Regions from separate parts of the Rhizobium sp. CC-YZS058 genome, predicted to be linked through region 2. Evidence: predicted binding sites of a transcription regulator. Region 2 holds the regulator's gene; the other holds the start of a gene.
The links. Region 2 encodes HrcA, which represses chaperone genes, less so after heat shock. Its sites were predicted from a motif close to GTTAGCACTCNCNNNNNGNGAGTGCTAAC; they were not measured.

Region 1 (3,412 bases), 640 kb from region 2:
ACGGCCGCGGAGATGGCGGAAAGCGCGGCCGAAAGCCGGCGGTTGCCGCGCAGCCGCTCCACCGAGGGCGCGCCGAGAAAGATCAGGTAGAAGCACGGCACGAAGGTGACCCACGCAGCCAGCAAACCGCCCGCCAGCGCCGCCAGAACCGGATCGAGCCCGCTCGCCTCGCGAAAGGCGGCCATGGCGGCGACGAAACTGAGCACCAGCACGAGCGGCCCCGGCGTGGTTTCGGCGAGCGCCAGCCCGTCCAGCATTTCACCGGGCCGCAGCCAGCCGAAAGTCTCCACCGCCTGCTGCGCCACATAAGCCAGGACCGCATAGGCCCCACCGAAGGTGACGACCGCCATCTTGGCGAAGAACAGGCCGATGGCGACGAAGATTTCGCCGCCGAGCGCCGCGGCAAGGGCGACCGGCGCCATCCACAAGGCGCCCCAGACGAAGGTGAGGCGAAGGACCTGCGCAACGCTGCGTCCCCGCGCCGGCGCGCCCGAACCAATGTCCGCCGCCCCTGCCCCGCCGGCGAGGCCTGCAAGGCCAAGGAGGCCGGCCGCGAGGATGACCAGCGGAAAGGGCACGGCGAAAAGGAACAGCGCGACGAAGGCGGTGAGCGCGATCAGCCGTGCCGCCCAGGTCTTCAGCGCCCGCCGGCCGAGCCGCACCAGCGCCTCGACCACGATGGCGAGGACCGCGGCCTTCAGCCCGAAGAAGACGGCGGCGAGAAGCCCGGTCTGGTGGTAGAGCGCGTAGAGCACGGAAAGCGCCAGAATGACGGCGAGCCCCGGCAGGATGAAGAGCAGGCCGGCCACGAGCCCGCCGCGCGTGCCATGCATCAGCCAGCCGATATAGGTGGCCAGCTGCTGGGCCTCCGGACCCGGCAGCAGCATGCAGTAGTTGAGCGCATGGAGGAACCGCGCCTCGTCGATCCAGCGGCGCTTTTCCACCACCTCGCGATGCATGAGCGCGATCTGCCCGGCCGGGCCGCCGAAGCTTGAGATCCCGATCGCCGCCCAAAGGCGCGCGGCCTCGAAAAAGCTGGGGAGAACGGGGGCGGACGCCGCGTCTGTGCCCGCTGCCTCATTCCCGTCGCCAAAGGCTGCCATGACTGTCCTTACGATTTGCGGCCTGTGCAAGGCCGGCGCCTCCTGCCTTTGCCCTGCGAGCGATGACGGGACGATGACAGATCGGCCTGTGACGAAGCGATGAAATCTTGCCCGTCGGCTTGCGCCTCGTCTTGACACCCGCACGGACCATCCTTATCTCGACGGCGCTGGCACTCGCCAAAGGGGAGTGCTAACATCATCCGGCGGATCGGCTCGCGAGGAGCGATCCGCAGCGTCATTTGATCGAGGGATAAGACAATGACAAGCACCAACTTCCGTCCGCTTCACGACCGTGTCGTGGTTCGCCGCGTCGAGTCCGAAGCCAAGACCAAGGGCGGCATCATCATCCCGGACACCGCAAAGGAAAAGCCGCAGGAAGGCGAAATCGTCGCCGTCGGCACCGGCGCGCGTGACGAGTCCGGCAAGGTGATCCCGCTGGATGTCAAGGCTGGCGATCGCGTGCTGTTCGGCAAGTGGTCGGGCACCGAGGTCAAGCTCAACGGCGAAGACCTGCTGATCATGAAGGAATCCGACATCATGGGCGTTATCGCCTAAGGTCGATCCCTTCCTTCCATCCTGAGTTTACAACCATTGGGCAACCCGCCCGGGAGTTTGAAAAATGGCAGCCAAAGAAGTCAAGTTCGGCCGCACTGCGCGCGAAAAGATGCTGCGCGGCGTCGACGTTCTCGCCGATGCAGTGAAGGTGACGCTCGGCCCGAAGGGTCGCAACGTCGTGATCGACAAGTCCTTCGGCGCACCGCGCATCACCAAGGACGGCGTATCGGTCGCCAAGGAAATCGAACTGGAAGACAAGTTCGAGAACATGGGCGCCCAGATGGTGCGCGAAGTGGCCTCGAAGACCAACGACATCGCCGGTGACGGCACCACGACCGCGACCGTTCTCGCCCAGGCGATCGTCAAGGAAGGCAACAAGGCCGTTGCCGCCGGCATGAACCCGATGGACCTGAAGCGCGGCATCGACCTCGCCGTCTCCGCCGTCGTCAAGGACCTGCAGGCCAAGGCCAAGCCGATCTCCACCTCGGAAGAAGTTGCCCAGGTCGGCACGATCTCGGCAAACGGCGACAAGCAGGTCGGCGCTGATATCGCCGAAGCCATGCAGAAGGTCGGCAATGAAGGCGTGATCACGGTTGAAGAAGCCAAGACCGCCGAAACCGAACTCGAAGTCGTCGAAGGCATGCAGTTCGACCGCGGCTACCTGTCGCCCTACTTCGTCACCAACCCGGAAAAGATGGTCGCCGATCTCGAAGACGCCTTCATTCTCCTGCACGAGAAGAAGCTCTCGAACCTCCAGGCGATGCTCCCGGTTCTCGAAGCCGTCGTCCAGACCGGCAAGCCGCTCCTCATCATCGCTGAAGACGTCGAAGGCGAAGCGCTGGCGACCCTCGTCGTCAACAAGCTGCGTGGCGGCCTCAAGATCGCTGCCGTCAAGGCTCCGGGCTTCGGCGACCGCCGCAAGGCCATGCTCGAAGACATCGCCATCCTGACGGGTGGCACGGTGATCTCCGAAGACCTCGGCATCAAGCTCGAAAACGTCACCATCGACATGCTCGGCCGCTCCAAGAAGGTTTCGATCTCCAAGGAGAACACGACCATCGTTGACGGCGCCGGCGCCAAGAACGAGATCGAAGGCCGCGTGGCCCAGATCAAGGCGCAGATCGAGGAAACCACCTCGGACTACGACCGCGAAAAGCTGCAGGAACGTCTGGCCAAGCTCGCTGGCGGCGTTGCCGTCATCCGCGTCGGCGGCTCGACGGAAGTCGAAGTCAAGGAAAAGAAGGACCGCATCGACGACGCGCTGAACGCAACGCGCGCCGCCGTTCAGGAAGGCATCGTTCCCGGTGGTGGCGTCGCTCTGCTGCGCTCCTCCACCAAGATCGACGTGAAGGGCGAAAATTCCGACCAGGAAGCCGGCGTGAACATCATCCGTCGCGCCCTGCAGTCGCTCGTTCGCCAGATCGCCGACAATGCCGGTGACGAAGCCTCGATCGTGGTCGGCAAGATCCTCGAGAAGAACGACGACAACTACGGCTACAACGCCCAGACCTCCGAATATGGCGACATGCTCTCCATGGGCATCGTCGACCCGGTCAAGGTCGTTCGCACCGCGCTGCAGAACGCAGCTTCTGTCGCCTCGCTGCTGATCACCACCGAAGCCATGATCGCCGAACTGCCCAAGAAGGACGCTCCGGCTATGCCGGGCGGCATGGGCGGCATGGGCATGGACGGCATGATGTAATCAGGCCGTTCGGCGAAAGCCGGATGCCGAATTGAGAAGGCGGCCTCGCAAG
Region 2 (3,412 bases):
CAGGCTGTTGCCGGCCGGATCGCGGAAATAGAAGGAGCGGGCGCCTGTCGGCCAGGTGATCTCCGCCTCGATGGCGATGCCCGCGTCCTGCAGCCCGGTCTTGACGCTGTCCAGCGCTGCGGCGTCAACGCGGAAGCAGAGATGCCCCGGGCCGCGGCTGCCATGGGGCGGAACGGGAAGCCCGGGTCCCGGCGCCTCCGTCTCTTCCGGGTTGAAGATCAGCAGCACACCGGCGCCACATCGGTAGAAGATGTGGCGGTTTTCGACCTTGCCGATCTGTCGAAGGCCGAGGACGCCGCCGTAGAAGGCTTCCGCCGCATCGAGATCCGGCGCATAGAGCGCCGTTTCCAGAATGCCGGCCAGAGCTTGCGTGCGGATTGCGGCCATTCGTGCCTCAGGCGATCGTCTGCTTCTGCAGCGAGACGAGATCGCTGATGCCGCTCTTTGCCAAGCCCATCAGCGAGGCGAACTCGGCCTCTGAGAACGGCTTGCCCTCCGCGGTGCCCTGGATCTCGACGATGCCGCCGGCGCCGGTCATGACGAAGTTCGCGTCGGTCTCGGCGGCGGAGTCCTCCAGATAGTCGAGATCGATCACGGCCTGATCGGCAAAGATGCCGCAGGAAATGGCAGCGACATGATCTTTGAGCACGCGCTCGACCTTGACCATGTTGCGCGCTTCCATCCACTTCAGGCAGTCATGAAGCGCGATCCAGGCGCCGGTGATCGAGGCCGTGCGGGTGCCGCCATCGGCCTGGATCACGTCGCAGTCGAGCGAGATCTGCCGTTCGCCGAGCGCCTGCAGGTCGACGACCGCGCGCAGCGAGCGGCCGATCAGCCGCTGAATCTCCTGGGTGCGGCCGCTCTGCTTGCCGCTGGCGGCCTCGCGCTTCATGCGCTCGCCGGTGGCACGCGGCAGCATGCCGTATTCCGCCGTCACCCAGCCCTTGCCGGAGTTGCGCAGCCATGGCGGCGTCTTTTCCTCAAGGCTCGCGGTGCACAGCACATGCGTATCGCCGAACTTGACGAGGCAGGAGCCCTCGGCATGCTTCGAGACGTTGCGCTCGAAGGAGACCTGGCGCATCTGATCTGTTTTCCGGCCCGAGGGACGCATGGGTTCACTCCTTATCGTTCTTGTGGGTGCCTTCTAGCCTATGTCGAAGGTAAGGGAAATGCGGCCGCTCAAAGATAAGGCAGGGCGGCTTTGGCCTTTTGTCGGAGGCGCAGACGTCCTATATTTCGAGGGCGAAACGGCAAGAAGGGCCAACAGAGACTGATGGCGGTGAACACGACAGCAATGCGCGATCGCCTGGCGCTGCTCGACGAACGATCCGGAGAGATCTTTCGTCGCATCGTGGAAAGCTATCTGGAAAGCGGCGAGCCGCTCGGGTCGCGCAGCCTGTCCCGGCTGCTGCCCATGTCGCTCTCACCGGCCTCCGTGCGCAATGTGATGAGCGACCTGGAGGATCTCGGCCTCATCTATTCCCCCCATGTCAGCGCCGGCCGCCTGCCGACGCAGATCGGGCTTCGCTTCTTCGTCGATGCCTTCATGCAGGTCGGCAATCTTTCCGACGAGGACCGCGCCAATATCGACCGGCAGATCCGCCGGGGCAATCGCGAGCAGCCGGTGGAAGCGCTGCTGACAGAGGCGAGCCAGCTCCTGTCCGGCATGTCGCGCGGCGCCGGCCTGGTCATGACCGCCAAGGCCGATCCGGTGCTCAAGCATGTCGAGTTTCTGAGGGTGGCGCCGACCAAGGCGCTCGCCGTGCTGGTCGGTGCCGGCGACCAGGTGGAAAACCGGATCATCGAGCTGCCGGCGGGCGTCACATCCGCTCAGCTGACCGAGGCCGCCAATTTCCTGAACGCACATCTGGCCGGGCAGACGCTGGGCGAGGTGCGCAGCCAGCTTCAGAAGGTCAAGGAGCAGGTGCGCAGCGAGCTCGATGCGCTCTCGCGCGACCTCGTGGAGCGTGGCCTTGCCATCTGGTCGGGTGAAGAAAGCGAGGACCGCCATCCGACGCAGCTCATCGTGCGGGGTCGCGCCAATCTGCTCGAAGGATTGACCGGGGCGGAGGATATCGATCGGCTGCGCATGCTGTTCGACGATCTCGAGAAGAAGGACAGCCTGATCGAGCTCTTGAACCTCGCGGAAGCCGGTCCCGGCGTGCGCATCTTCATCGGCTCGGAGAACAAGCTGTTCTCGCTCTCCGGTTCCTCGCTCATCGTTGCGCCCTATCGCAATGGCGAGGACCGGGTGGTCGGCGCGGTCGGCGTGATCGGGCCGACGCGGCTGAACTATGCGCGGATCGTTCCGATGGTCGATTACACCGCGCAGTTGATGTCGCGGCTCTCCCGCCAGACCAGCTAGAGCGGAGACGGGTACGGCCGAAATGCCGCCCGCTCTTGATTTTCACGCCCCGAAGTTCGATATCGGCGGCATATTCACCACGCATAGTTCATTCCGGAGACGTCATGACCGACGAGACGAAAAGACACGCAAATCAGGCGAACGACGCGGCCGAAACCGAAGCCGTCCAGATGCCTGAGGCCGGCGCTGACGCAGGCGCCGCCGAAGGCGTGGCTGAGACTTTTGCCGATCCGAACCCGGCCGTTTCCGAGCCGGATCCGCTCGAGCTCGCCCGTGCGGAAGCGGCCGATTTCCGCGACCGCTATCTGCGGCTCGCCGCCGAAATGGACAATCTGCGCCGGCGCACCGAACGGGACGTGAAGGACGCCAAGTCCTATTCCGTCGCCGGCTTCGCGCGCGACATGCTCGCCGTTTCCGACAATCTGCGCCGGGCGCTGGAAGCGGTGTCGAGCGAAGCGCGCGATGGCGCCGATGCCGGACTCAAGACCTTGATCGAAGGGGTCGAACTGACCGAGCGCTCGATGCTGTCTGCGCTTGAGCGCCACGGCGTGAAGAAGATCGAGCCGGAGGGGCAGAAGTTCGACCCGAACTTCCACCAGGCCATGTTCGAGATCCCCAATCCAGACGTGCCGAACAACACGGTGGTCCAGGTTGTCCAGGCGGGCTTCACCATCGGCGAACGCGTGTTGCGCCCCGCCATGGTCGGGGTCGCCAAGGGCGGCCCGAAGGCGGCCGCCGCCGAGAGCGAAACGCCCTCGGCCTGAGGCCTCCAACCGGGCGTGCGCACGCCCCGCACGCCCGATGGCAACCTCCGCGAAGCTGCCATACGGTCGCCCAACCCACGGCCCTCTCCGTCATCCTCGGGCTTGTCCCGAGGATCCGATCCCGCCTCTGTGATTTCTACGGGGCGGCTGGAATCATGGTGTGCGATTGGTGGCTCCAGAGCGCCGGCAGCAGATCCTCGGGACAAGCCCGAGGATGACGGAAGTGGGGAATGGCTGCGCTCGCGCCGGTGGAGGCCAGCTGCCATCAACGGTGCCTTCGCGG

Region 1: groES (co-chaperone GroES) is a predicted target of HrcA. The motif match lies at 1,270-1,298, and genes of this name have one in related genera.

The regions. Positions count from the first base shown of each region.
Region 1 is NZ_JAYESJ010000001.1:2,866,160-2,869,571, forward strand. Features, by position in the region: gene chrA (chromate efflux transporter) at 1-1,103, opposite strand, end outside; gene groES (co-chaperone GroES) at 1,362-1,658, shown strand; gene groL (chaperonin GroEL) at 1,723-3,360, shown strand.
Region 2 is NZ_JAYESJ010000001.1:3,505,803-3,509,214, reverse strand. Features, by position in the region: gene U8330_RS16805 (VOC family protein) at 1-387, opposite strand, end outside; gene rph (ribonuclease PH) at 395-1,111, opposite strand; gene hrcA (heat-inducible transcriptional repressor HrcA) at 1,295-2,365, shown strand; gene grpE (nucleotide exchange factor GrpE) at 2,470-3,129, shown strand.